2 regions of the Salicibibacter cibarius genome follow, and region 2 is predicted to be linked to the other one. Evidence: riboswitches for the same ligand, from Rfam matches in the RefSeq annotation. Region 2 holds a riboswitch; the other holds the start of a gene.
The links. A riboswitch is a leader RNA that binds a small molecule or an ion and turns the genes downstream of it on or off. The one in region 2 is predicted to bind glycine.
Positions count from the first base shown of each region.

Region 1 (15,045 bases), 1.5 Mb from region 2:
ATCGATTACCCGGCGATCACAACGTTTGCTTTTACCGTTTTCCGAGGGATGCCATATGTTTTCGCCATGCTGATCATTCTAGCGTTTGTATTCTATGTTTATTATCAACGGAGGTTTAAAAAACTAAAAGCTTTTCAACAAATGAACAGAATTAGGCAAATTCCCGGTGTCAAGTCTTGGCTTAACTTATATATTACGTACACGGTCAGCTTGCAAATGAGCCAGCTTTTAAAAGGTGGGTTAAGTGTGCATGATGCATTGCAAGTGTTTATCAAACAGACGCAAATGCCGTTTTTGCAAGCGGAAGGAGAGCGTCTACAAGCAGAATTAAACGAAGGGAAAAATTTACACCTAGCGATCGAAAGCGCTTCTTACTATCAAAAAGAATTCGCTGATGTCATCCGTCATGGACAAGCGGCAGGGCAATTGGCCGAGGATCTCGTCCATTACAGCGAGATGCTTTGGGAAGAGCTTAACGAACGCACGAAAAAAACGACGGTCATGATTCAGCCGGTTTTGTTTCTTGCTATCGGCGGGTTTATGCTATTGCTGTTTTTGTCCATTTTCGTACCGATTTTTCAGTTAATTTCTTCATTGGATGGATAACAAAGGAGTGTAAAACAATGGCTATAAACGAACAGAATCTATTGCGGCGAATCCAACGCTTGGAACGAAAATGCGAAAAGATGGAAGCTCGTATGATCTATTTGGAAAAATGTATTAATTGCCTGGAATTTCAACAACATGATGATACCAAAAAACTGGTCACACTCGTGTACAACCGCAAAGGAGGAGAAACACGGTGAAAAAACAGGATGACGGCTTTACGTTGATCGAGATGATGATCGTTTTGTTGATCATCTCCATATTACTGCTCGTCGCGATCCCCAACATGGTACAAAACAGCAACGTCGCCCAGAGCAAAGGCTGTGAAGCGACCGTGGATTTGGTGCAGGCGCAAGTCGGGAGTTACAAGGTGGAAACGGGCGATTATCCTAGCAGTTTAAGTGTTTTAGTCGACAACGATTATGTTGACAGTGTTACATGTCCGGATGGGAACAGCTTGAGCCTCGATGCTAATGGTAAAGTCAGCGCTAATGAATGACAACAACCACGGCCATACGCTCATGGAACTCGTCGTCGTCTTGCTTATCTTCTCGATCTGCTTAGGCATACCGACCCTCTCCTATGTTCATCAAGACACAGGGCGGGAAATGAAGGCGTTTGTTTCCGAATTTGAACAAGATCTCCATTACGCCCAACAACAAGCAATGGGGAAATCGGTTAATACCCGCCTCGATATCCAAAATGCCTCGGAGAGCTATCAAGTCGTGGTAGATGGAGAAACGGTGAAGCGAGTCCCGTTTCCGGAGAATGTGTATTTTCAAGGCGTGTCCATGTCCCCGGAAACCATTCGCTTTCGATCGAGCGGAAATACGGACGACTCTGGTGAAATTTCAATATTAAGCAACGATCAATTTTACCGTGTTATGTTTCTCGTTGGTTCCGGGAGGTTTTACGTTGAAAAAGTCGAAAGAAACAACTGACGGAGGATTTACGTTAATGGAGGTCACGACAGCTCTTTTGCTTTTATCCGTGGCAACGGCCGGGATTGTTCCTTTATTATCGATTTTGTATACGGAACGAGCGGAAGTGCAAGCGGATCGCGACGCTTATCGCATTATCGAGCAAGTGGGCTACGAGCTTGAGGACAGCGACGTTGAAACCGTTACGGTTGCCGATACGTCTTATGTTGTGCGCCATCAAGACCAATTGACATGTATTTATTGGCAAGGCCCGGCAGGGAGGGATAAGGATTTATGCCTCGAATTTCCCCTGTAAACGACCGTGGCTTTACCCTTTTGGAAATGGTCATTGCCATGTTTATGTTCTTCGCTGTGATCGCGGTTGTCCCTATTTTTTTACAAACGGTCACTTCCCCGGGTTCAGACTTGTCCCGCAATGATCAGGAAATCCAGACTTGGTTTCAAGAAATTTCAAAAGAAGCGAAATATGCGCGTGACTATGCAGTGGAACAAAATAGGTTGATTATCACGGATATTGACGGTGTAGAACGTGGCTATAGAAGAAGCGGAGGCAATTTGATCAGAAGCGGAAAAAGCGGCGGCCATTCGGTTTTGCAAAATATCGATGGTTTTCATGCCCAACTCGTATCGGACGGGGTGATGATCACCGTCGATGCGAATGAGAAACAATATAAGAAGCGGTTGCGTCCGACCAAAGCACCTGAGGAGGAAGATATTTGGATCAAAAGGGAGCTATAATGCCGTTGGTTCTCGTTCTATGTCTCGTACTGGCAGGCATGGTCGGTCACCAAGCCGTGCTGCTCACGTTCGAACGGGAAGGTTTGGAGGCGCAGCGAATGTTTATGGTTGCAAATCTGTTGTTGGATAAAGGTGAGGAGAAGTGGTGGGAAGCGTATAAAGACGATCGCACGTCGGACAATGGCTTTTGGGAGTTTGAAGAGGGTACCGTTTATTATCGCTTGTCCCCGGCGAACGGAAGCGATTATGAAGTGGTGACATTGAATGCGGAAGTCGACGGAGGCGGAAATGTGCACCACTACTATTACGTAAAAAAAGCCGATCCTGAAAATGAAGACAAATTCAGTGATTGAATAAATGACGGCGCTGATCACAAGGTCAGCGCTTGTTTTCCGGATAAAATAAGAAATAAACGGGAAGGCTAAATAACAAATGGAAGGAGGACCACCGCCTCATGAATCCAAACCCTTATTTTAAATACCTCGTTGAATCCTTTTTACGCAGGCTTGATCGATTTGCAACGCCAAAAGAGATGAGCAGGAAACAACGGCGGAAGCTAAAGAAAAAACAAAAATCTCGCCTGTTCACTGTATTCGGGGCAATTCCCACCGCGATAAAAATCAGCATGCGCCGATCACGGTGACAAATATTTGTCGTTTTGTCACGTGAAAGAGGAGAAAGTAATTTACAATTGATCCATCCCTCATATATAATAAGAACAGTAACATGACGAGAAGTGGAGGAGGAAAATAAGATGAGTCGCATGTACCGTGTGATGGCTTTTTGGACAGGGGTCTTCGCCGTATTATTTTTTGTGGGAGAAATGTATGAAGTGTCCCTGTTATTCTTTGCTAATACGGCTGCATTTGTAGGACTTGGTTTTATGGGGCTTTCCGAACGCACGTATTTATACATATTCGGTGCTTACTTAACTTTATTTATGGTTGGCTTCTCTTACTATACGATTTTTCTCATGGAACCGGCTCTCGGCCATTAAGGCAACGACCATAAAAGGCGGCTTCTTTAACCGCCTTCTCCCAACCCATTAAGGAACGGGTTACCGTCCATCTCAGCTGAAATCGTTGTAACCGGTCCGTGACCGCAGGCAACGCTTGTATCTTCCGGGAGTTCCAAAAGTTTTTGGTGGATGCTGTTGAGAAGGGTAGCTTCATCGGCGTCGGGGAGATCGGTGCGTCCGATGCCGCTTTGAAAGAGGACGTCGCCGGAGAAAACCGTGTCGGTAGGTTCGTGATAGTACGAGACACTTCCCGGTGAATGCCCCGGGGTTTCCAATACCCGAAAAGCAAAAGGACCTATGGCTAGGCTTTGCTCGCCATTGATCAAATGCTCGGCAGGTCGGGCGGTTACACCTTCGGGACTCATGTTGACCGAAAGATTCTTCGTGGGATCTTGCAACCAGTGCGCTTCACGTTCGTGAAGGTAAACAGGGATGTTGAACACGTCGCGGATATGGTCAACGGCACCGATGTGATCAAAATGTGCATGGGTTAAAAGAATGGCAAGAGGTTTGAGATTTTCTTTTTTCAAGGCAGCTTCAAAAGGTTCACTGTCCCCGCCCGGATCAAAGATAATCGCTTCCCCGTCTTCATTGTAAAGAACAAAGGCGTTGGTTTGTACAGGTCCCAACGGGGCTTGCTTCCAATTCATCATGAAAATCAACTCCTTCTTGAATCTATAAACCATTGTACATGAAATCAAGGAAAATGAAAGAAACGCAAGGAAATCAATGATACGAAAAGGAGAGAATGGATATGGCAGTTGGATCAATCGTTACGGCAGTGGCAATTCTTTCGGTTTTTGCTTTTTTCCGTGAGTTAAAGCGAAGGAACTTTGTCGGGGTCGGGTTTTCGGCACTCAGCATTCTTGTCTTTGGTTTTTTTGGTTTAATGACTTTGTTTGTAAGTGGAGCACCGGAAATGTAGAAGAACACTCGTCGCAATGACGGGTGTTTTTTTCTACGCAGGAAAGAAAGTATAAATCGACTTTCTTTCCTGCATAAGTGCAACTAAGGCTTTTCGCTATAAAAGCTTGGCGCCAAGTTTTCTAAAGATTGGAGAGTTAGAAGTTAAAGGCTGGACGGAGAGGGTTTTTCTCACTTCTAACTTCCAACCTCTAATCTAGTGTAAGGTGGCTTGATTACCCGATCATGGGGGACAGTTGGAAGAAGTTCGGGCGTCAACGCTTTTGGCTCCCTAACGGACAATTTACCGCGTCATGGCGACCGAAAAAGCGGTCGATTCTTGTGTTCGGTCGCCATAACCGTTTTATGACGACCGTAATGGCCTGAATCGAGAGAGTTCGGGCGTCATAGCCGCTTCATGATGACCGAAAAGGCTTGTATCGAAAGAATTCGGTCGGCATAGCTGCCTCATGGCGGCCGAACGAGCAATTGGCTTTCGTTCTCGGTCTCCATGAACCGTTTCATGGAGACCGGGGAGTCCTGCTTCGCAAGAAACCATTCGGTCATTGACGATAGCCTTTGATACCTTAACTCGGGCTGTGAAGGTTTAATCCACACTAACCCCAGTTTGAAGCCCTAATCCAGACTTCCGGTCGTCGGTGTGATCGCTTATTTCCGACAGGCTGCACTAGTATGAATCCTTTCGCAAATAAAAGATCCCTCCGTTAATAAAGGTTAGTTCGATCGCCGGTTGATATTGTTGCCGGATCGCTTCTTTTTCCAAGCTGTATGCATCATCGTTTTCTTTATCGGGCGTTTCATAAAAGCGGTCAAGCAAGGCTAAATCATCTTCCATTCGATTGGTGGCTTCACTTGCCCACGCGTGTTTTTGGTTGCGAATATCGTTAAGAAGGTATTTTTTGATTCTTTGTACGGCGCTCATCGGTTGAATCAAATGGGCCATTGTAAACGTATAATCGGGGATCGCGGAAACGAGCGGGAGTGGCGCCAGTCGTTTCATGAAAAGGTCAATTGTTTCCCCGCTAATTAATTGAATGCCAAAGCTGCGGATGATATCGCGTCTGCGGTGGCAAGTGTAGGAAATGCGCACGTTTAAACCGAGCCAGGGGTATAAAGCTGTTTGTTTTTTTTCATGATGGTTTTCATAAAGCCGTGTGACCGCGCCTTTGTCAGCTGCGGAAGAAAAAATTTGATGAAGACGGGGGGAGCCGAAATGCACCTTTTCTGCAGAAGGTGTATCGGCTCGTATATCCGTGGACAAGTTCAATTTCAGCGGTTTCGGTTCTCCGCTGGTTTTTTCTAAATAATGCCAGTAAAAAGGACGGTTCATGAGCTCGAGATCGAGCGTTTTATTGAGTTGAACGTCCAGTGTGGATGGTGTGCTTTGTAATAGTTCCGCTCCTCCGGCTAGAAAAAAACGGCGAAGATAGTTATGAACTTCTGCCTGTTCCATGTTGGTCTCCCTCCTGATTCATGAGCTCGGTTAAATGATGAAGTTTGAGCCGTGCCTCCCCTTCCGTACCGGAATCCAGGGCATCCTCTACGTATCTCTCCAATTCCTGGCCGGAATAGCGTTCCAGAATGTCGTCCAAACGTCCGATGACGCCTTCGAACATGTTGATTTTTTCATAAAGGAGATTAAGGATGCGTGCTTCTACCGTATTCTCAATCGCGTAGTTCGTAATGTGCACATCATTCTCTTGGCCAAGGCGATGAATCCTTCCGATGCGTTGTTCCACGCGCATCGGATTCCAGGGAAGGTCATAATTGATCATATGGTGGCAAAACTGCAAGTTTAACCCTTCGCCGCCGGCTTCGGTGGCGATCATGACCGGCACGTGGTCACGAAACAGCATGCGCATCCAGTCTTTTTTGCTGCGTTTAAATCCGCCTCTAAACGGCACGGATTTTATTTTATGCTGGGCAAGAAACCATTGCAAATAGAGCTGGGTTGCCCGGTATTCCGTAAAAATAATCGTCTTTTCCGAAGAGGCCCGGAGTTGTTTCAACACTTGTTCTGCTTTTGCATTTGTTTGAATCTCATGCATAGCGTTTACAACGGGAGTGGCTTGCGCTTCGCTTAGCATCCCGTTTTTCATCATATTTGAAATCGTTACCCCCAAGGCTTCTTTACTGGAGCAAGCTTCCCTTTGTAACGTCGTTAATGAAAAACCGTGGAGTTCTTGTACCGTTTGTTTTAAGTCGCACACGGCATCATACATGGCACGCTCTTCTTTCGACATTTCCACGTTTACATTTTCAACGTGTCGATTTGTCCAGGACACGTTCGTATTGTCACGGCGATTGCGGACCATGACGTTTTGCACGAGTTTCTGAATGTCTTCGGTTGCTTTGGCGTCGTGTTTGTATTTAGCTTTAAAGCTTTTTTCGTCGCCGAGATGGCCAGGTTTTAAAATCGAAACGAGGTGAAAAAGTTCTTCGATCCGATTTTGCACAGGGGTGGCTGTACAGAGTAAACAAAAGCGTTTTTTTAAAGCCTTGATAAATGCATAGTTTTTCGTGTTGGCATTTTTCAGCCGATGGGCCTCATCAATAATGATCATGTCATAAGGTTGTTCAAGGACGATTTCCCGATGGGGAGAATGTTTAGCTGTGTCCATCGATGCGACGACGACATCGCACCCGTCCCATACATACGTTTTTCGTTGGGGGACAGCGGGAATATAAAATTTTTCATTCAGCTCTTGCGTCCATTGATTCACGAGCGATGCCGGAGACAGGATAAGTGCCTTTTTGACGAGTCCACGGATCATGTATTCTTTTAAAACAAGTCCGGCTTCAATCGTCTTCCCGAGCCCTACTTCGTCAGCGAGGATGGCTTTCCCATTCATATCTTCAACGACACGTCTTGCCGTTTCAAATTGATGATCGTACAGGGAAAGTTCCGGCAAATGCGTAGGGGCGACGAGTCCGTCGAACGATGGGACCGCAATGCGTGTTTGCGCTTCATATGCAAGTTGATACATCTCCCACGAAGACCAAGGCCCTTCATGATCCAACGCTTGTTTAAATTTGTTCTCCCAGTCGGTGGAGAAATGGATATCTATGTACATAATTCCTCCTTTTTTAACCTTTATTTTTATTTAAAAGTATAAAAAAGATTGGCAATGGTTAAATGACGTGCTACACTGGGTGTAACAGTTTTCCTAACTACGTTAGTGTGTGAATGTTAAGCGGTTTTATACATTGGCATAAGCGGATGATAACAGAGGGAGAGATCGTTCTTCCCGGAACGGCGCCGAAGGAGCAAACCGGAATGGTGAATCTCTCAGGCACATGTACTTCTGTTTGACGCGACTCTGGAGAGCGCCCCTCGCGGCCACCAACGAAGACAATTTTTGCTTATCAGCAAAAAAGAAACTTTCTGGTAGACCGACAGAGCTTTTCAACGATAAACGTTGGAGAGTTCTGTCTTTTTTTAGTAAATAAATAAAGGAGGAGATTGACTTGGCAGAAAAGCGGCGTACTATTCTTTATGATAGGCATGTGGCGTTGGGGGCGAAGATGGTTCCTTTCGGAGGTTTTGAAATGCCCGTCCAATATGATTCCATTAAAGCGGAACATCATGCGGTGCGGGAGGCGGTTGGCCTTTTTGATGTTTCCCATATGGGTGAGGCGTTGATTGAAGGGGAAACTGCACTCGATACCGTACAAACAATTTTGACGAACGATGCTTCCAAATTGGAAGTGGGCAAAGCCCAGTATTCATTGATGTGCAATGAAAATGGCGGAATAGTGGACGATTTTCTCGTCTATCAAATGGCACCGGAAACATACATGGTCATCCCGAATGCCGCCAACCGTGAAACAGATATCGCTTGGCTCAAGCAGCACGCACAAGCGGGTACGACGGTGACGGATGTTTCCGATGATTACGCGTTGCTTGCATTGCAAGGCCCGAAAGCGGTTGAGGTATTGCAATCATTAACAGATGAAGATGTGGGGGCGATCGGCACGTTTCGCTTTCAGGCGGACGTAGCGGTCGACGGCCGAAACGCGATCGTTTCCCGTAGCGGTTACACCGGAGAAGACGGGTATGAAATCTACTGCCGTACGGAAGACGCGGTTGCCGTTTGGGATGCATTACTTGCCGCCGGAGAAAGCGCCGGCATTAAACCTTGTGGGCTAGGCGCGAGGGATACGCTGCGTTTTGAGGCTCGCTTGCCGTTGTATGGCCAAGAACTTACGGAGACGATCAGTCCTTTGGAAGCAAAACTCGGCTTTGCGGTGAAAGTGAAAAAAGACGCCGATTTTATTGGAAAAAAAGTGCTGGCAGCAGAAAAAGAACATGGAACGGCTCGAAAAATTGTCGGCATTGAGATGCTGGACAAAGGGATTCCGCGCACGGGTTATCCCGTTTTTGATGACGACGGCAATGAAATCGGACATGTTACGTCAGGAACGCAGTCCCCGACGCTCGGAAAAAATCTCGGTCTTGCAATCGTGAATACGGATTATGCTTCCAATGACACCGAAATCATCGTAGGTGTCCGAAAACGGAAACTAAAGGCCAAAGTTGTACCGACGCCGTTCTATTCTCGATAAGGTGTTATAAAAAGACAATTGGAGGGATTCAAGATGGAAAAAACCCATCGCTATTTACCGATGACAGAAAATGACCGCCGGGAAATGTTGGAGACCGTGGGGGCGGGTGACGTTGCCGAGTTATTTTCCGATATCCCGGAAAACGTTCGTTCCCAATCGGACTTGAACATACGGAAAGCTTTGCCCGAGCAATCACTCGTCGAGTACTTTCAATCGTTAGGATCCAAAAATGAAGCGGTGAAAGATTACCCATCCTTTCTCGGTGCCGGTGTATATGACCATCATATCCCGTCAACGGTGGATGCAGTCATTTCACGGTCCGAATTTTACACGGCCTATACGCCATATCAACCTGAAATTTCGCAAGGAGAGTTGCAAGCGATTTTTGAATTTCAAAGTATGATTGCAACCCTCACCGGCATGGAAATTGCGAATTCCTCGATGTACGACGGCCACACCGCTCTCGCTGAAGGCGCATTGATGGCCGCTACACAGAAGAGAATGAAAAAGCAGACGATATTGATCTCCGAAACCGTACATCCGGAAGCAAGAGACGTAGTGCAAACGTTTGTGAACGGTCCGAGGCTTACATTGAACACGATCCCAAGCAAGGCAGGGAAAACAGATGTCCAAATGTTAAAAGAGATGCTTAATGATGATGTTGCCGCGGTCGTCATAGAGTACCCGAACTTTTACGGAACGATCGAAGATCTGAAAGCGCTTCGTGAAGCGGCAGATGCCGTAGATGCGTTGCTTATTGTAAAAAGCAACCCGCTTGCGCTCGGCGCCCTTACTCCTCCGGGTGAATTCGGAGCGGATATCGTCGTAGGCGACACCCAACCGTTTGGCATTATGGGCCAGTATGGAGGCCCGCACTGCGGTTATTTTGCTACGAAAAAAGCTTTTATGAGAAAAGTGCCGGGCAGACTTGTCGGCGAAACGGTCGATGAAGAAGGGCAACGTGGCTATGTGCTAACGCTTCAAGCACGTGAGCAGCATATCCGGCGGGATAAAGCTACCTCTAATATTTGTTCTAACCAAGCATTAAACGCGCTCGCTTCGTCGGTAGCCATGTCTGCATTCGGAAAACATGGCATCAAGGATATGGCTACGCAAAACATGCAAAAAGCCCATTATGCAAAAACGTCTTTGCAGGCCGCCGGTTTTAACCTCGTGTATGACGGTCCGCATTTCAATGAGTTTGTCATCGATGTCGGTTCTTCGGTCACAGACGTGAATCAGTCGTTATTTTCCAAGGGAATAATCGGTGGATTGGACTTGGGCCGCTTTAATGGAGAGCAAGATCATCATATGCTCGTTTGCGTGACGGAACTGCGTACGAAAGCGGAAATCGATCAGTTTGTGGAGGCTTTAAAGGAAACGGCCGCTAAATAAGCTGCGTCATAAATGCTTTTAGATATAGAAAGGAAGTGGACATCCCTATGAAAAGGAAAGAACAAGCGCTCATCTTTGAATTAAGCAGAAAAGGCCGGAGCGGAGCATCGTTGCCGGAAAATGACGTTCCCGAAGTCGATGTCGAAGATTTATTGCCGGATGATTATGTGCGAACCAAGGCACCTGAACTTCCGGAAGTGTCGGAGCTACAGCTGATACGCCATTACACGGCATTGTCAAAACGAAATTTCGGTGTGGATTCCGGTTTTTATCCACTCGGTTCCTGCACGATGAAATATAATCCGAAAATCAATGAAGTGATCGCCCGAATGCCGGGCCTTGCCCATCTGCATCCTTATCAGCCGGAATCGCACGTGCAAGGTGCGCTGCAATTAATGCACGAGTTGCAGGAATCTCTGGCTGCCATCACCGGCATGAAAGAAGTTACGTTACAATCCGCAGCCGGTGCCCACGGGGAATGGAGCGGGCTCATGATTATTCGCGCCTTCCATGAATCGAACGGGGATTTTAACCGTACGAAAGTGATCGTCCCGGATTCCGCACACGGCACAAATCCGGCTTCGGCAAGTGTGGCCGGATTTGACCCGGTAACGGTGAAAACGGATGAACGTGGACTCGTTGACATGGACCATTTGCGGGAAGTGACCGGTGAGGACACGGCAGCGTTAATGCTTACGAATCCGAATACGCTCGGGCTCTTTGAAGAAGACATTGTGGAAATGGCTGAAATCGTTCACGGGGCGGGCGGCAAGCTGTATTATGACGGCGCCAATTCCAACGCGATTTTAGGAAAAGCAACGGCAGGAGACATGGGCTTTGACGTTATTCACCTGAATTTGCACAAAACGTTTACCGGGCCGCACGGAGGAGGTGGGCCGGGAAGCGGGCCCCTCGGTGTGAAAGCGGAACTTGTTCCATATTTGCCCCGGCCATTGCTTGTGAAGGAAGACGGGCAGTATAAATGGGATTATGACCGTCCAAAGTCTATTGGGCGCATTAAACCGTTCTACGGCAATTACGGCATTAACGTCCGTGCCTATGCGTATATCCGTTCTATGGGACCGGAAGGATTGCGCCAAGTGTCCGAAGATGCCGTTTTGAACGCCAACTATTTAAGAAAACGGCTGGAACCTTATTACGATATTCCTTACCCGCAATATTGCAAGCATGAATTTGTTTTATCGGCGAAACGGCAAAAGAAACTGGGTGTGCGCGCCCTTGATATCGCCAAGCGTTTGCTCGATTACGGGATGCATCCGCCAACAATCTATTTTCCGCTCAATGTGGAAGAGTGTATGATGATCGAGCCCACCGAAACCGAAGCGAAAGAAACGCTCGACGAGTTTGCGGACGCAATGATCGCGATTGCCAAAGAAGCAGAAGAAGATCCGGACCTTGTCTTGGAAGCGCCGCATGAAACGGTTATTTCCCGGCTCGACGAAACAAAGGCTGCGAGGAAACCGGTATTGACGTATTTGGATCAATAGTTAGAAACGGCTCATCATTCTATGGTGGGCCGTTTTTTGGGTGCGTAATCCCTCAAACGGAAGTCGAGCTGCTCCGAGAGGGACAAGAGAAGCGAAGTATCCCTCAAACGGAAGTCGAGTTGCTTCGAGAGGAACAAGAGAAGCGAAGTAATCCCTCAAACGGAGGTCGAACTGCTCCGGGAGGGACACAAGAGAAGTCAAGTAATTCCGTCCCTCTATGCACGCCTTAGAGGGATGACAACGTGTACCCTGTCCCATACCATCGGGAGGAAAAATGGGTATGGCGAACAAAGGGAAAAAGAACAATACTCAGGAAAAACACGCCTTGCTATCAAACATTTAAAATAAATATATTATGTAAACTTTTAAACAGGTTGGAAAACCCTTATCAACAACAAGGGTTTCCTATTTTTTCTTTTTCTTTATTTTGCCTGTCCATTTTTTAAAGCCGTTTTTTAAATAATGAAGGTTATCGTTGCCGGTTTTTTTCTTGAGAATGCGCGCGGCCTGGCGGCTTTTCGCGCCTGAATTGTCATAAAGATAGACTTGTTGGTCTTTGCGAACTTCCTGCAGGCGTTGTTTAAGTTGTGACAGGGGGATGTTCCGTGCTCCCCAAATGTGGCCGCCATCATAGTCCTTCTGCTCACGCACATCGATCAATTGCGCTTTTCTGTACCCTTGGATAAATTCATCCTGGGTAAGCGGTGTGAGGTAAGAAGGCGTTCGTAAGCGGCGTATAAGCATGGTAGCGGCGAAAACAATGAGTCCGCCCCAAAGAATGATTGATAAGATCTCATAAAAATCCATCTAAATTGCTCCTCCTTTTCGTTCCCCTTCATATTATAAGAAACTTACTGGCGAGACGCAAAACAATATCCTTATTATTTTTTATATGTTGCTGAATTTGATAAACTAAAAAAGAAGACAGAAGGGCGTGAATACAATATGGAAAAAGAAAAATGGTTGTTCATCGACTCCGGAGCTTGTTCACCTTCGTATAATATGGCTTTGGATGAAATGCTTTTACATTGGCATAGCGAGGGGCTTATCCCGCCGGTCATCCGATTTTATGAATGGAATCCGGCCACGCTTTCCATCGGTTATTTTCAAAAAATACATAAAGAAATCAATTTGGAAGCGGTAGAGCGGCACGGACTCGGGTTGGTGAGGCGTCCGACGGGCGGTCGAGGCGTTTTGCATGATAAGGAATTAACGTACAGCGTGATCGTGTCCGAAGATCACCCGTACATGCCCGCGACTGTTACCGAGGCCTATCGCGTAATTTCGACGGGGCTTTTGGAAGGGTTTAAAGCCTTGGGATTGAACGCTTCCTTTTCGGTACCCTCATCCGAAAGCGCGCGGGAGGAACTAAAACAACCGAGGTCTGCCGTATGTTTCGATGCGCCTTCTTGGTATGAGATGGTTGTCGAAGGGCGTAAAATTTCCGGCAGTGCCCAAACGCGCCAGAAGGGCGTGATTATGCAGCATGGCGTCCTTTTGATCGACCTGGACACAGAACAGCTTTTTGATGTCTTTTTGTATCCGAGTGAACGCGTGCGCAGACGAATGCAAAAAGCGTTTGCGGACAAAGCGGTGCCCATCAATGACTTAACGAATGAAAAATTGGATGTTGATGATATACGCGCGGCTTTTACGGAAGGCTTTGAACGCGGTTTGGAGATTAACTTGTCCCGTTACGAATTAACGCCTACCCAGGAAAAAGAAGTGCGGGAGCTCGCGAAATCACGCTATGAAAATGAGGAATGGACGTATCGAAGGTAGCCTTGCGATTATCGGTTTTTCATCGTTGGGGGTTGCTGCTGTCAATGTGTCCGTTGCTCCATGATATACGTGGCATGGATCTCAAAGTAGACGACGGCAGAAGCGAACTTGGTGTTACTCTTAAGCAACCGGTCATTTAATGGAATAAAGCACTGAGATTAGGAATGATAGGGTGAATATTAGATCAAACAATAAAACAGAAGTCAAGAAAATAGTAGAAATATGGTATGAAGGCTCTTTAATAGCACACGACTTTATTGATAAGAATTATTGGAAGTCGCAGCAAACGGAGATGGAAGAAAAGTATATCCCATTCATCATAAAAAAATGAATGGGCGGTAATATAAAATTATTGCAATTGATAACAAAAGTGATACTGAAACAACGGTAAAAGAAGATGTCGAAAAAGATTCAGAATTAAAGTAGAAGTTGTTACAGTCTAAAAAGGATATTAAAGAAGGAAATTATTTCACCTTTGAGGAAACGCGAGAAATGATTCGAAGCGGTCAAATATAAGGTGGAATTTATTTGGTTGAAAACAAGAAGGAGTCATTTGAGAATAATGATAGTAAACATTTTTCTCATAGTGAAACCATCGAATATAAATTAAGGTTGGTAGAACGTATTGAGGATAAGATACAAACACTTGGTACGAGTACAAGAGCAGACAAACAGAGTGGAAGGCGAGTCATAAAATCCTCGTAGAGAAGAGAGATTATCTTGAAGGGGTGAATAGTCATAGATTCTGATGGTTTTCTTTATGCAGCTGAGATGACTAATATTTTGGCAAAGGAAATTCCGGAAAATAAATGGGATATTCAGCTGATTGAAGAATTAGGGTCACTAAGGAAATTATTTATCCATATCATTCGGGTTAGAAACATTTATAGGGATGGGCTAAGAACCGGCATCGTAGAATTTCCAGGTGAGCCACCATTAAGTGACGACAATTTAATTGAGCAATTGGACAGATCAATGAATGATTTAGCTTTTACATTTACACAAGCGAGTAATCAACGTATTAAAATGGGTGAAAAATCTTTATCTATAGAAGAGCTTCTAAACACTGCGGTTCAACATGAAGGTATTCATCAAGGACAGTATTTTGTTGCCCTAAATCAAGCAAACATTAAGCTACCAAAACAATGGATTCAAGATTGGGGTATGTAAGTATGTTGTTTCTTTGACGTGGCGCTATTCTGGAATAAGATCTGCGCCGCCTTGACGACGCGATAGTTGAATAGCAATAATTAAGTGAGCCGCATTTATCCGAGGATAAATACGGCATTTTCACCTAGCACTAGTAGAGCGTACTAGAAATTGTTTCCTTGCGAGAACTGTTTTCGTCCCTCAAAGGGAAGGAATGTTGCACCTAGGGGTACGGCAACTCCGTTCTTGTCCCTCTAAAGGAATAATACTACGCTTAGAGGGACGCCAAACCCGATCTCATCCCTCAAATGAGATGAATTCGTCTATTTTTTGAAAACTACATCACCATAGGAAAGAATTTTTGAAACGTTCCACGAGTGCAACGTGGCTTAATTACCAATTATGGAGACAGTTGGAA
Region 1 is NZ_CP054705.1:1,946,894-1,961,938, forward strand. Features, by position in the region: gene comGB (competence type IV pilus assembly protein ComGB) at 1-606, shown strand, start outside; gene HUG15_RS10180 (hypothetical protein) at 624-806, shown strand; gene comGC (competence type IV pilus major pilin ComGC) at 803-1,105, shown strand; gene comGD (competence type IV pilus minor pilin ComGD) at 1,098-1,547, shown strand; gene HUG15_RS10195 (prepilin-type N-terminal cleavage/methylation domain-containing protein) at 1,522-1,842, shown strand; gene HUG15_RS10200 (prepilin-type N-terminal cleavage/methylation domain-containing protein) at 1,821-2,285, shown strand; gene comGG (competence type IV pilus minor pilin ComGG) at 2,264-2,638, shown strand; gene HUG15_RS10210 (YqzE family protein) at 2,740-2,928, shown strand; gene HUG15_RS10215 (DUF2626 domain-containing protein) at 3,040-3,282, shown strand; gene HUG15_RS10220 (MBL fold metallo-hydrolase) at 3,309-3,953, opposite strand; gene HUG15_RS10225 (DUF2759 family protein) at 4,058-4,228, shown strand; gene HUG15_RS10230 (YqhG family protein) at 4,895-5,680, opposite strand; gene HUG15_RS10235 (DEAD/DEAH box helicase) at 5,658-7,301, opposite strand; glycine riboswitch at 7,448-7,542, shown strand; gene gcvT (glycine cleavage system aminomethyltransferase GcvT) at 7,696-8,793, shown strand; gene gcvPA (aminomethyl-transferring glycine dehydrogenase subunit GcvPA) at 8,827-10,188, shown strand; gene gcvPB (aminomethyl-transferring glycine dehydrogenase subunit GcvPB) at 10,236-11,696, shown strand; gene HUG15_RS10255 (rhodanese-like domain-containing protein) at 12,102-12,503, opposite strand; gene HUG15_RS10260 (lipoate--protein ligase family protein) at 12,642-13,478, shown strand; gene HUG15_RS10265 (hypothetical protein) at 13,460-13,618, shown strand; gene HUG15_RS10270 (DinB family protein) at 14,262-14,648, shown strand.
Region 1: another riboswitch for glycine. It lies ahead of gcvT (glycine cleavage system aminomethyltransferase GcvT); the one in region 2 lies ahead of lipA (lipoyl synthase).

Region 2 (15,045 bases):
CAGCACTTGAATCTCTGCGTGGAGGGTTTACAACTGTTGTTGATGCCGGAGCTCGTACAGAAGGCGGTTTAGATCCCCTTGTAAAGGCTGTATCCGAAGTTGGTATCCGGTGCGTTCTTGGCATGATTTCTAATGATAAAGGTGCCTCTTCCAGTGATCAGAATAAGATTCTAAAGCAAGCTGAAAAATATCTTAATGAATGGGAGAATCATAGCCTGGTACACCCTTCACTTGCTATATCAATACCTGAAGTAGCTACTGATCATATGATTTATACTGCTTCTAATTTATGTAAAGAAGCAGGCGCGGTTTTCCAAACGCATGTCAATGAACATCTTGCTTCTGTTGAACGTTCTTTAATTCAGCATGGTTTAAGACCGCTTGAGCATCTACATTCAATTAAAGCGCTGGGTCCCCAAACGTTAGCTGCTCACGCTACTTTATTAACCCCAGAAGAAATTACCATGTTGCAAGAAAGTGGTACTGCTGTTGCTTATAACCCTGTTGCAACTCAATGGAAGGGAAATGCTGCAGCACCTGCATTACATATGCATGAACTTGGTATTCGCATCGGGCTTGGCACCGACGCTACACGAAGTGATGGATTTAGATTGATAGATGCTGCCGAAGCAACCCATAGGTTATCATATGGTCTTCAAGTAGGTGATTTTTCCAGTGGTGGAGGGTGGACTTGGTTTGATCAAGCAACTACAAGCGGTGCTGAAGCAATTTCTTTAGGAAACCTAACGGGTGAAATAGCATCGGGCAAAGCTGCAGATTTCTTGCTCGTTGATGTGGACATCCCGGAGTTTCAACCATCAAGAGATCTAGTTTGGGAATTTACACGGTTTGGTAATCGTGATCAAATCGTTGGTGTGTTCGTATCCGGTAAATTACGTCTTTGGGAAGGATGGCCTGTCGACTGGGATGGAAAAGCATTAATGCATGAGGTCTCACAACGTACTAATGAAGCGATCGAAAATGCTCCTATTAAAAAAATACACCCCCATTCAAGTGAACATCGTAAAAAACGGAAAAAGCACTAAAGCTTGTATTTATTGTCTATTCATATTGATGAATTCCACCTAAGTTGGAAAAATGACTTCAAAAAAGGGCCCCCTCATGAACAGCGTAAAACCCTTATCACCTGGGGAGCCACTCTCTAGAGGTTTTTGCTATTCAACCGAAATTTTAAGGACAGTACACACCACCTTAATTCAAAAATCCCGCAAAACCGCATTATTATTCCAATTTTCGGGATTTTGTTTGCCCGGGGATTACAGAACTGCTTCATTATGAATAAACTTAATTAAAATTATGAATGAGAAGTCAATGGAAAAGTATTGACGTTATTCAAGAGATAGTATAATATTAAAAACATAGAAATATTTTAATTGTTTTCAAATGGCGTATAACTTTGTCACATGTTCTCCAAATATCTTTTATGCTTGGAGGGGTGATTGATGCTCGAAGAAGTTTCTGACCCGGCAAAAAATAATCTGAAAAAAGAATTATCGCAAATTTATAACAAAATCAACAAAGAAGTTCATGGATTAGGGGTGAAGAAACAAAAGATCGAGACATTTGATAACACTGTTGTGATTTTCGGAGAACATAAGCGCAACCCAGCTTTAAATGCTCTTAATAATCAGTATAAAGAACTGACTTTGGCAGCTGATGCGGCGCTTGTCATGGAATTTAAGGACAGATTGAAAGCAGAGATCGAACGCCATCTGGGAATAGGAGTCTTCACCGTATTGAAGGATTTTGATCCTGAATCCGAATACGCTTGTACGGTCATTCATTTTAAAGAAAACTTTTAGATTTAAGATTAATAAGAACTAAATGAAAAGGGAGAATCTAAGGCGATTTACTCGCTATAGTTCTTCCACCTAAATGTTATGCGGGAGCTTATTCTCTGTTTAACCGGTGTAATGAGAAACCGTAGATGTAGAAGGTGCACACTTATGCCTTCTTTCATCTACGGTTTTTTATTTTACACTTTAAGAATGTTTGCCTTTGTTAAAGGAGTAAAGTATAAGAAAAGACTTAGACTTTCGCCATTCTTGGCGAAAAGTCAAGTTTTTCTAATAAATATCATTATAAAAGAAAGGGAGTTTTTTATGGATTTAATCATGAAAAATGCCAATATTCCGCAGGGAGACAGACAAGTATTGACGAATATTTTGGTGAATCAAGGCACAATCGTTGGTTTCACTAATTCTATAGAAGGTATAGAAGCTGACGAAATATTTGATGCACAACAGAATTTGGTGGTTCCGGGTTGTATCGATCCACACACCCACTTTATGGAGCCGGGATTTAGTCACCGTGACACGTTTGACGCCGCTGGGCGATCGGCAGCAAAAGGAGGCCTAACATCTCACATTGATATGCCGTGTACAACAAAACCGTCTGTACGCAGCCGCGAACAATTCCATGAAAAATTAAATTCGATTAAAGATAAAGCTGTTATTGACTACGCTTTCTGGGGTGGCATGACAGGAGAAGATGTTCGGGAAGGATTGCTTCACAATATTCAACCTCAAGTAGACGAAGGCGTTGTTGCTTTCAAAGTCTATATGACACCTTCTGTTCCGACGTTCCCACCGGTATCTGATGCGGAAATGCTTGAAATCTTCCGTCATGTCGCCCCAACAGATTTGCCAATCGGGGTTCATGCAGAAAACCTTGACATTTGTACATTTTATTCGAAAAAGCTTGAAAGTGAAGGAAGGGAAGATCCAGTTGCTTGGTCAGAAGCGAGAGGGGTTATTGCAGAAAAAACAGCGATTGAACTTATTTTAAGTTTTGCCGAAGAAACGGATGCTAGGGTTCATGTTGTTCACATGACTTCAAAAAAGGGAGTCGAGCTTGTTCGTGAGGCGAAGAAGCGTGGCGTTAAGGTGACATCAGAGACGTGTCCCCAATATTTGGTGCTAAATGCTGAAGAAGCGATGAATAAATGGGGAACGTTTGCAAAAATTGCGCCGCCACTACGTGGCAAAGAAGACAATGAAGCATTTTGGCAAGGACTTGCAGATGGCACGGTAGATTTCGTCGGAACGGATCATGCACCTTACAACATTGAAACCGAGAAAAAAGGTTCGACTATTTGGACCAGTTTCCCCGGTATGCCTGGGGTAGAACAAATGGTACCGATACTGGTAAGTGAAGGCTTGAATAAAGGGCGTCTGTCATTGTCCAGGTTTGTGGAAGTTACGAGTCGTAATGCTGCCATTCACTATGGGATTTACCCCAAAAAGGGAGCGATGGAGCTTGGAAGTGACGCAGACTTTACTGTGATCGATCTAGAACGGAATTATACGATCGACAAGGATAATGTATTAACGGAAGCCAAATATACCCCCTTCCATGGCATGGATTTGAAAGGTATTCCTGTACAAACCATCGTTCGGGGAAAGATGGTCTATAACGCTGATGACGGCGGAATTGTAAGCGAACCTGGTTATGGGAAGTACGTGGAACGCCAAAGCATTCAACGTCTTGACCGTGAATTAAAATATGAAACGGAAAATACGTTAGGTCAAAAGGTAGATGTTACAGATAAAGAAAAACAATTCACAGGAGGTATTTAAACATGGGCGTAAAAGGAAACAAACACGCAGTTGTTGTTATCGATATGTTGAATGATTTTATTGCAGAAGGTGGGGCATTACGGGTTGAGAACAATGAAAAAATTGTCCCTAAAATAAGAGAAATGGTTGATTTTAGCCATGACAATGATATTCAGGTCGTTTTTATTCAAGAAGCGCATCGAAAAAACGATGCTGATTTCAAAGTAAGGCCTGTACATGCCATTAAGGGTACATGGGGATCAGAGTTTATTCCTGAATTGCAACCGGAAGAAGACAAGGGGGATTACATCGTCCAAAAAAGGCGTCACAGTGCTTTTGCCCATACCGATTTTGACCTTTTTCTACGGGAAGAGGGCATTGACACCGTCGTGCTTACAGGAAATTGGACGAATGTTTGTGTCAGGAGTACCGCCTCTGATGCCTTGTATCACACGTATAATGTTGTATGTTTGTCGGATGCAACTGCTTCCAAAACTGACGAAATGCATGAGGCAGGTTTGGTAGATATCGGTATATTTGGTGAGGTGATGACAACAGAGGAATACAAAAAGGCTGCGATACAGAAATTCTCCCGAAACAAACAGGCCAATTAAAACTCCTATGAGAATTATTGTAGGAATAACAGGAGCTAGTGGATCTTTGTATGCTTATACACTGATCCACACCCTTCATCAATTAGGCATTGAGACGCACGTTATTGCGACCGAAACGGGAGATAAGGTGATGCAATACGAATGCGGTGTCAATATAAAGGATATGCATCAATTTGCTGAGGTTCATGATGACGGAAACTTGTTTGCTCCAGTGGCGAGTGGTTCTTTTCAGACGGATGGTATGGTTATCGTCCCTTGTTCAATGAATACATTGGGGGCAATCGCGAATGGAATTGGCGATACGCTTCTAAGTCGCGCTGCTAATGTTGCAATGAAAGAAAAACGACAACTCATTGTTGTCCCTAGAGAAGCCCCTTTTCATGTCATCCATCTGCAAAACATGACAAGATTAGCTGAAGCAAACGTGTCCATAATGCCTGCGTCTCCGGGATTTTACCACCGTCCGAAAGAAATATGGGAACTGGTTAATTTTATGGTTTCTCGTATATTGGACGGACTTAACATTGATCACAAACTTATCGACAGATGGGGGGAGAAAAATAGTGAACCCCGTATCAATGAGAACATTGATTGAGAGTCTGGAAAACAGAAATCTCCTCTATCGTATCAACAAGGAAGTTGATCCTAAATATGAACTGGGGGCTGTTGTTAAAACCAAAAATGGTCAAAAACCTTTTCTGTTTGAAAATATTAAAGGCTACCAATCTTCAATGGTTGCGGGATTGGGTGGGGATAGAGAACTAATGGCCGATAGCATAGGTGTTTCATCATCTGAACTGATTCCATCATTAATTGAAAGCATTGTTCATCCAATGAAAACAAACACCATACAATCTAAATCAGCTCCTGTCCATGAAAATGTAGTGTTTCCTCCCTTTAATTTGGACGAACATTTCCCCATTCCGACTTTTCATGAAGAAGATTGTGGACCATATTTTGTTTCCGGTGTATTAGTCGTTAAAGAGCCGAATGGACAAAAAAGGTATACATCAATCCGCAGAATGGGATTTATAGGTGTGAATAAAACAAACATCGCGATTACTTCGCCTGAACTTCAACGTCATTATTCAACATTTGAGAAAAACAACGAACCGTTGGAAGTTGCAATCATGTTTGGCGTTGTTCCAGCTGTCGTGCTCACTTCCCAAGTCAGTACACATTTATTCCATACAGATAAGTTGGATGTAGCCAGTGCATTGCTTGGCCAACCATTAGATGTGGTTCAATGCCGAACGGTAGACCTCGAAGTTTTGGCGGAAGCTGAAATCGTCCTTGAAGGACGAATGTTGCCATATGAACGTGATTCCGAAGGAACATTTGCTGAACTCGGGGGTTATTATGGAGGCGACATGGAGCAACCAATTGTGGAAATGTCAGCGCTAACGTATAGAAAAAACGCCATTTCGCAAACGATTTTACCAGCAAGCGCAGAAGAAAAGCTGCCAATGTGTCTGGTGCGTGAAATGACCTTGTTAAGCACGGTCCGACAGGTCGTAGAAAATGTGCAAGCGGCTCATGTGACAATGGCTGCCGCTGCCCGCCTTCATGCCGTTATTCAAATCGATAAAAAGACGGATGGTGACGGTAAACAAGCAGCAATGGCAGCGTTTGCAAGTGACAAGGACTTAAAGCATGTGGTTGTTGTGGATGATGATGTTGATCTATATAATCCTGAAGATGTTGAATGGGCAATTGCTACAAGAGTCCAAGCTGACATAGATGTAATGATCATGCCTGGGGCTAAGGGATCACCCCTGGAAGCATCTCACAATCTAAGGGGAGTAACTGCAAAAATGGGTGTTGACGCAACTATTCCATTAGCCCAAAAAACGGAATTTAGGCGAGCATCTATACCTTTGGATATTGATTTAAATGATTATTTGTAAACGAATTAGGGAGGGAGACTTGTGAGTGCAATTGGGTTAGTTGAAACAAGGGGGTTAACCGCGGCAGCCGAAGCTCTGGATTCGATGGCGAAAGCAGCTAATATTAGTTGCCTTGATTTAAAAAGAGTCGGATCAGGCTTAATCACTGTGATTATCGAGGGGGACGTTGCCGATGTGAATTCTGCGGTTGAAATAGGAAAATTGTCGTCTGAGCGTGTTGGTGGAGAATTAATATCAAGTAATGTAATCCCCCGGCCACATACGGAACTTGAAAAATTATTGTAAGGAGTGGCGCGGCGATGTCGGATTTTATGAAAGAGGTCGTTGGGCAAATCCTCAGCCCAAAACAAGCGAATCCCTCCACTGACGAGGGGGACAGATCAATTTTTCAACGCGAGATAACTGACAGCCTTTCGAATGAATCCATAAAACGACCGAACTATCAATTAGAAAACAAAACAAAACGATTGTCAATGACTGCAAATGAACAGGCGTCTCCTGTTTCTAAGAATTCACAAATAAATCAACCGAATGTAACGGTCATCCCAAACAGCCACTCAAGTAATGCATTATCTAAATTACAAACGATGTCTCTTACAAAGGGCGAAGCTTACAATCAAAAAGCAAATGCCTCCGGGTATGCCGAAATGATTGGAAAGGCAAATACTGGGGCGGGAGCGTGGTTTTTCCCAAAGCTATCTAAAGGCTTGGAGAAATTCTTTTATCGAACCCCGCAACAAGGCGTTAGCGCAGGGTGCGTAAACTTTCCCGAGTGTTATCCGAGTCAATTAATGTTTGTAAATAACATCATCAGAGAAAACCAAGAAGTTAAGTATCATCTCGAATGGGATAAGAAGAATAAAGGCGAGTTTTTACTAGAGATGTTTTATGAAGATGAACACTGGTTAAAAAATACCCTCAAGCAATTGTTCCAAAAAATAAATCGAAACACGATGAAACATTATGAAGTGTTTAAAATTGATTATCCGAGCACGTGGCTATCTAAGCAACTAGGCATCAATTATACGGTTGAGGGGTTATGTTTTGTTGAAGGCCTTCCTTATTATAGCAACATTTCATTGTTGGATCATGTATTGAAGGCAATGCCGGAAGGGACGCTCAACTATCATGTCGAAAACGAGTATTTACTTGTCTCGGGAAGTCAAAACGAAATGACAGAAGCCGAGGCAGTATTCAAAAAAAATGGAGGTCAATTTATAGGATGACTAGCTAAGCCTTAATATGAAGGGGGTGGACGTAATGATTGCGCTCGGGTTAATTGAGACGATCGGATATACAACAGCAGTTTCTGCAGCTGACGCAGCAGTGAAAGCAGCTGATGTTGAGATTCTTGGCAGTGAGACGGTCATTGGCGTTAGCGGTGCTGTCGGAGTCACGATCCATTTAAGTGGAGATGTTGCGGCGGTTACTTCGGCGGTTGAAGCTGGAACAAATGCTGGTGAAAGTGTCGGAACAATAGTCTCATCGCATGTGATCCCGCGTACACATTCAAATGTTAAAGACGAATTAATAGATAAGTTCATGGGCAAAACAGTTGAAAATACAAAAAATCTATCAAAAAGTTCTCAAGAGAACTTACCGAAAAAAACGGACAGTCAGGACGAAGAAAAAAAGGAAAAGTCCACAAATAAGAAAACAGAGCAACAGGATGAGGATTTAAAAAGCAAAAATGGTAAATCAAATAAAACTTAAATCAAGGAGGAAATCATTATGGGTGAAGCCTTAGGATTGGTAGAAACAAAAGGTCTTGTCGGTGCGATTGAAGCTGCGGATGCGATGGTAAAAGCAGCTAATGTAGAAATATGCGGATACGATAAAATCGGTTTTGGGTTGGTCACTGTTATGGTAAGGGGAGATGTTGGTGCTGTAAAGGCAGCAACTGATGCCGGGGCAAATGCAGCAGGAAGAGTTGGTGAACTGATTTCAGTTCATGTCATTCCGCGCCCTCACAGTGAAATTGAACGCGCTCTACTCTCCAAAGGTGAATAAACATGAATGAAAACAGGCAAAGTGCTGTTGTCACTTACACTTTGCAAGCACTTTCACAAAAAAACAAAATGGAGCCAGAGTTTCATAAACATCCGCAAATCCTGGCTCTTCTTTCCCATCATATGATCGGTATGGACCGAGGATTAGCTGCGTTAAAATTATTAAAATCAAGTGGTGCCACAATCTATATAAGTATGGAAGATTCAGTATTGGATGGTTTTACTAGAGAAGACATACACGCATTAACAGACATTGATGCATTTATTCCGTGCAGTGAACTAGGCGTAGCAAAGGAGCGGTTTTCTTCTTTTTTTATACCTGTATTATCCTTTTCGCTTATATCAGATATATTGGCTTTTAACGATCACCGTCCATTCTCCCATATTATATTATGGGGGTTATTGAAAGGGAGGAAAATTACTGCTCTAGACATTGGTTCAAACCCTTACCATTCTTTATGGGCTCAAGACGGATTGAATCATGGGAATTCGTTCTTAAAAAATGAATTGAATAATCAAATGCATAGACTCAGGAGTTTTGGGGTTAAGTTGTTTTCAGATGAAAAAGAAGTCAATCGATATTTCTATTCTCGAACTAAAGATAAGACGATTATAAGTGCAGAAAACATTGAACAAATAGTATCACAATCACACTATGAGGTTATTATCGATTCCAATACTGTCATTACCCCTCTTGCCAGAGATTTAGCACTTAAAAATAACATTCAAATACGTGAAGAATGAAAGGACACCTGATATGGAAATCGGTATTGTAGTTGGCACTGTAACAGCGACAAGAAAGGACGAAAGCCTTGTCGGAGCAAAAATGTTGGTTACACAGCCGGTGGGGATTGACGATCAGCCAAGTCAAGCGCAACCCATTATTACAGTCGATACGGTAGGTGCAGGGGTTGGTGAAAAAGTGATTTTCGTGAAAGGAAGTATTGCATCCAGAGCGTTTGATAATGATAATGCGCCTGTCGATGCAGCTATAGTCGGCATTATTGATATGTTGGAATGCGATTATGGGAAAGGGTGAACGAAATGGAAGCGGAAAAGTTTAAGGAAGCGATTCAACGTCGTAAGTTGATTGATGTATTGTTGGACCATCATCTATTTGCTGATCTTGTACTTCAGGGTGGTTACATCATTAATACGGTAACACGGGAAATTTATCAAGCAGATGTCGCTATCAAAGATGAATACATTCTACTTGTTGGGGACGCCAAGGATTTAATCGGGTCATCAACAACCATTGAAGATGTAAGGGGAAAATTCATTAGCCCCGGATTTATTGATTCGCATATGCATTTTGAAAGCTCAATGTTGACAGGCACGGAATTTTCAAGGCTATCGATTCCAACGGGGACCACTACGCTTATCGGAGACCCGCATGAAATTGGAAACGTCCTTGGCGTTCATGGGATGCAAGAAATGATCAAAGAAGCCAAAACATTGCCGAATCAAGTATATTTTACCGTCCCGGCCGCTGTGCCGGATGCGCCCGGGCTAGAAACTGCCGGGGAAGAAGTCACTGCTAAACATATGAAAGATTTATTGAATGATGAAAATGTACAAGGGATCGGAGAAATTCAAAGCTTTAGTAATATTCAACCCGTCTACCAAAATGCTCCTGAGCTCATTGATGATTTAGTAGCAGCGGTGTCATATGCCAACAGCATTGGGAAAACAGTTGAGGGCAACGCCCCGGCGTTGTTCGGCAAAGAATTGGCCGCTCATATTATTAGTGGGGGTACACATATTTCGTGCCATGAAACAACAACAAAAGAAGAAACCGTTGAAAAACTTCGTTATGGCGTTAGTGTATTTATGCGTGAAGGTTCATCGCAACGGAACATGGCGGAATGTGTCCGTGCCATCAAAGAAGAAGGGCTTGATTCGAGGAGAGCTATACTCGTTTCTGACGATATGGCTGCTGATGATTTATTAAAAGATGGCCATATGAATGACATTATTCGAAGGACAATCGCCGAAGGGATCGACCCCGTTGAAGCAATTCAAATGGCGACAATCAATCCTGCCACACATTTTGGCTTTAAGGATGTAGGCATATTGGCCCCGGGGAAACGTGCCAATATTGCGGTTATCGATAATTTGAATGAAATGACCATTGATAAAGTTTATTTAAATGGAAAGGCGGCAGCCGATAATGGTCAATTAACGATAGATCTACCTTCTTATACGTACCCGGAAAGCACAAAAACGTCAGTAAAGAGAAAAAGGGTAAAAACCGAAGACTTGCATATCACAACGAATCGAAATAGCAATAAAGCCCGAGTTAGATCGATTGTTGCTATTCCTGATCAAAATTTAACAGGTGCAGAAGAATTTGATTTAAATGTTTCCGGCGGGGTCGTCGAACCTTGCCTCAAACAGGATGTTCTTCCTCTCCTAGTCGTCGAGCGTCATGGTAAAAGTAACAGAATAGGAAAATCGTTTTTACATGGATTTCAGTTACAGAGTGGTGCGATTGCCGAAAGTGTTGCTCACGATACACATAATATTATCGTCACCGGAACCAACTATGAAGATATGGCCACGGCCGTCAATCGGGTCATAGCGATGAACGGTGGAATTGCGATGATAAACGAAGGAAGAGTGATCGGCGATTTACCATTAAAAGTTGGAGGGCTAATAAGCGATGAATTAAACGGGAAAGAAGTGAGTGAAAGAGTAGATGAAATGTCACGCTTGGCTAAAGATGAACTAGGGTGTGGCATACATGTTCCGTTCATGCATCTATCTTTCTGGTCGCTCGTAACAAGCCCTGAGTGGAAGATTACTGACATGGGTTTAATTGATGTCAATCAATTTGAAGTGTTGTCTACTGTAGTAGAATAAGGGGGTTCGACCTATGAGTAATGTTAAATTAGTAGACTTGTCGCAAGAGATTTATAATGGTATGCCTGTGTTTCCCCTTCACCAAAAAACCTTTATTTTTCAGAATAAAACACACGAAGAATCTAAAAAGGAAGTTGGGTTTGAATTTGCCACTTATAATCTCTTGATTAATGAACATGGCCCAACACACACGGATGCAATTTATGAGTTCGACCCGAACGGAAAGAAACTTGATGAAATGTCACTCGAATATTTTTACGGTCCATCCATTTGCCTAGATGTGTCACATGTTTCTCCTGATGATTATATTACGGCGGGTGACCTTGAAAACGCGTTGCAAAGATCAGGTCAAGTGTTGGAAAAAGGGGACATTGTCCTTTTGTATACCGGTCATTATGACCGGGCATATGGAACGGATGAGTGGCTTACACGTTATGCAGGCCTGGATATAGAGGCTTGTAGATGGCTTGGAGAAAAAGGTGTCGTTAATATAGGCGTCGACGCGCCGGCACCTGATAATCCTAAGGACCCAAACTTTTCCGCCCATCTTATATGCCGTCAATATGAAATGTCCCATATTGAAAACTTATGTAATTTAGACCAAATTGCTGGGAAACGTTTTTTATATTTTGGATTGCCATTAAAGATTCGCCAAGGCACGGGTTCGCCGATACGGGCAGTAGCTGTGTTTTTGGAATAAGACTAGGTGAGCTATTAAGGAGGTCAGGTGTATGGTTGATGGTGGAGGTGTACGAGAAGAAATTTTCATCCCCCCCTATGAAGGAAGAAGTGTAGAACTTAAAGTTGGAGATGAATTAGTTCTCATTGACGTGGAAGGAAAACAAGTTGGAGATTTTGTTTGTTTTAATAAACATGACATAGAGGAGTATGTGTCGCCGGTTCACATGCGCGCATCATTAAGTAGCATTCGTTTAAAAGAAGGTGATGGATTATACAGCAATAAACGGCGTCCGCTCATGGAATTTGTCCAGGATACGGTTGGCAAACATGATTTCTTCTTCCCTGCCTGTGATTACTACAGATATAAAATGGATTTTGGCAACGAAGACCATCCTAACTGCCATGACAATTTAAAAATAGCCCTGGAAAACCATGGCATACATCCTGTGAAAATTCCGGATCCTATCAATTGGTTTATGAACAATGTTCTTGATGAACTGGGAGATTATACAATTCAGGAACCGTTATCGAAGCCGGGGGATTATATACGGCTTAGGGCTACAGAAGATGTTGTCATTGCATGTTCAACCTGTTCGCAAGATATGGAGGCTGTTAACGGTTGGCAAGTAACGCCATTAAAAATGCAAATAATGGGGGCAGTAAGTGAACGCGGTACAATTTTTGCAAAAGTTGATAAGGATAAATTCCTCTAATCCACCGGGTAATGAATCGAAAATTTCCGAACTTCTTGCAGAGCGCTGTAAGGAAAGTGGTCTGCCATACCAAATAACTGACTTAGGACAGAATCGAAGTAACTTTAGCATTCACCTAAAGGGGAAAGATCGCCGCGAGCTATTCTTTTGCGGGCATATGGATACGGTTTTACCCGGGGAGCAAAAATGGGATTACCCGCCATTTGAAGCTAAAAAAGTGGAAAATAAAATATACGGCAGAGGGGCCTCAGACATGAAAAGTGGTCTTGCGGCCATGTTTCTAGCCATTGAATCATTATATTTGCAAAACGAAGAGCTGCCTCACGACATTGTATTTCTTGCTACAGCAGGGGAAGAAGTGGATAGTTGCGGGGCGAGACAGTATTTGGAAGATCATGATGTGTCAAATACTGCTGCAATGGTTATCGGTGAACCAACCCGAGAGAAAGTGGTTGTCGGTCATAAAGGCGCGCTATGGGTTAAAATTCTCACTTTCGGAAAAACAGCACATGGTGCCATGCCGGATCGAGGGATTAATGCCATTGAACGGATAAGGGAAGTAATGGCGATCCTTGATGAATGTCGCCTTGAATGGAAAATAACTGGTGCTCCACTTGGGGAGAGTAGTCTATCGATTAATAAAATAGAAGGCGGGCTCCAAGCAAATGTTGTTCCGGATCAATGCCATATATACGTTGATATTAGAACAATTCCTCCTCAATCCCACAATGAAATTTTTATGGAATTAAGCAGGAAGTTGGAGGAACTTTTTAATGAGGAGGATAGCTCTGCCTTTAAAATGGAGGAGTTGCTAAATAGGCCCGGGATCTTGACTGAATCTTCAAGTCGAATCATTCAGACTGCAAAAGATATTAAAGGTACTGATAACGATGTTTACGGTGTTTCTTACTATACGGATGCAGCCGTGTTGAATCCCGAAAGTACCATCCCAACACTTATTTATGGTCCAGGTGACGAGCAGTTGGCTCATCAACCTAATGAATATGTGGACGTTGACGCTTATTTGCGATCGATTGAGTATTATAGAAGCCTGGCTCTGGCATTTGAGGCATAGGAATTTAGACAATGTCATAGAAACATGTGTAAGTATAATTTTCAAATAATCATTGCTTTACAACGCCTTTTTTGCTAAACTAATATCAAATAAATATTTGCGAATGAACATTGTGGGAGAGATCGACGTAAGCGTCGGCACCGAAGGGGCAACATTCACATAAATGCCTTGTGAATGAATCTCTCAGGTAAAAAGACTGCAATGGGACGCATCTCTGGAGAGCGCATAAGCCACCAAAGGGGTAAACTCCGTCACGGGGAGTTGAACTCTCAGGTACAAGGACAGAGAAAAGGTGTAGAGACCTTTTTCTGTCTTTTTTGTTTGTCCCGAAGCCCCGTTGGAAGATGAAAAAGGGAAGCCAATCGGGGATGGTGGAGAGTGATCCCTTCGCCGAAACCATTACGCATTTTGGGAGCTGACACGATTCGGGGGGATTGTCCGAAAATGATAAAATAGTTATTCGTCTGATGCAAAGGATGTGATCAAATGGAGGCAAAAGAAACGCACGTTCGCAAGCCGGATTGGTTAAAAATAAAGTTAAACACGAATGAATCCTATAAAGGCCTTAAGAAGATGATGCGCGAAAAGAAATTACATACGGTCTGTGAAGAAGCGCGCTGTCCAAACATTCATGAATGCTGGGCCGTAAGGAAAACAGCCACATTTATGATTCTTGGGGATGTGTGTACGCGCGGGTGCCGATTTTGCGCGGTGAAAACGGGGCTGCCAAATGAACTTGATTGGGGCGAGCCGGAACGAGTCGCCGAGTCGGTGGAACAAATGGGATTAAAACACGTCGTCATTACGGCTGTTGCCCGCGATGACCTTAAAGACGGGGGCTCAAGGGTGTATGCAGAAACGGTTCGCGCCGTCCGCCGCCGCAATCCGCTTACGACGATTGAAGTATTGCCTTCGGATATGATGGGGCTGCATGACAATTTACAAACGCTTATGGAGGCGCGCCCGAATATATTGAACCACAATATTGAAACGGTCCGGCGCTTAACGAAAAAAGTTCGCGCACGCGCGACGTATGATCGTTCCCTGGAGTTTCTTCGCTATTCCAAGGAGTTGCATCCCGACATTCCGACGAAATCAAGCCTCATGATCGGCCTTGGGGAAACGCCCGAAGAAATCGAAGAAGTCATGGATGATTTGCGTGCCCACGATGTGGATATTATGACGATCGGGCAATATTTGCAGCCGACGAAAAAACATTTGGATGTGCAAAAATATTACACACCCGAAGAGTTTGCGCGTTTCAAAGAAATTGCCATGCAGAAAGGGTTCCGTCATTGCGAGGCAGGGCCTCTCGTTCGTTCTTCTTATCACGCCGATGAGCAGGTCAACAAAGCACAAGTATGGCAAGAAGCCGCGAAATACCAAGGCAGTGAGGCTTTTGTGTGAGTGGGGATAAATGTATAAATAATTTCAAAATAGTGTTGCATTAAGGTGTTTGCTTTGCTATGATAATAACAAATTGAATGAAATTTGCGAATGAACATTGTGGGAGAGACCGACTTAGGCGTCGGCACCGAAGGGGCAATATTCACATAAAAAATCCTTGTGAATGAATCTCTCAGGTAAAATGACTACAATGGGACGC
Region 2 is NZ_CP054705.1:3,457,385-3,472,429, reverse strand. Features, by position in the region: gene HUG15_RS17595 (amidohydrolase family protein) at 1-1,046, shown strand, start outside; gene HUG15_RS17590 (Na-translocating system protein MpsC family protein) at 1,464-1,823, shown strand; gene HUG15_RS17585 (dihydroorotase) at 2,124-3,599, shown strand; gene HUG15_RS17580 (cysteine hydrolase family protein) at 3,602-4,192, shown strand; gene HUG15_RS17575 (UbiX family flavin prenyltransferase) at 4,239-4,787, shown strand; gene HUG15_RS17570 (UbiD family decarboxylase) at 4,756-6,099, shown strand; gene HUG15_RS17565 (BMC domain-containing protein) at 6,121-6,384, shown strand; gene HUG15_RS17560 (hypothetical protein) at 6,399-7,325, shown strand; gene HUG15_RS17555 (BMC domain-containing protein) at 7,360-7,812, shown strand; gene HUG15_RS17550 (BMC domain-containing protein) at 7,831-8,109, shown strand; gene HUG15_RS17545 (hypothetical protein) at 8,112-8,852, shown strand; gene HUG15_RS17540 (EutN/CcmL family microcompartment protein) at 8,866-9,147, shown strand; gene ade (adenine deaminase) at 9,153-10,970, shown strand; gene HUG15_RS17530 (cyclase family protein) at 10,984-11,670, shown strand; gene HUG15_RS17525 (DUF1989 domain-containing protein) at 11,702-12,364, shown strand; gene HUG15_RS17520 (M20 family metallopeptidase) at 12,315-13,439, shown strand; glycine riboswitch at 13,543-13,648, shown strand; glycine riboswitch at 13,651-13,727, shown strand; gene lipA (lipoyl synthase) at 13,926-14,846, shown strand; glycine riboswitch at 14,937-15,044, shown strand.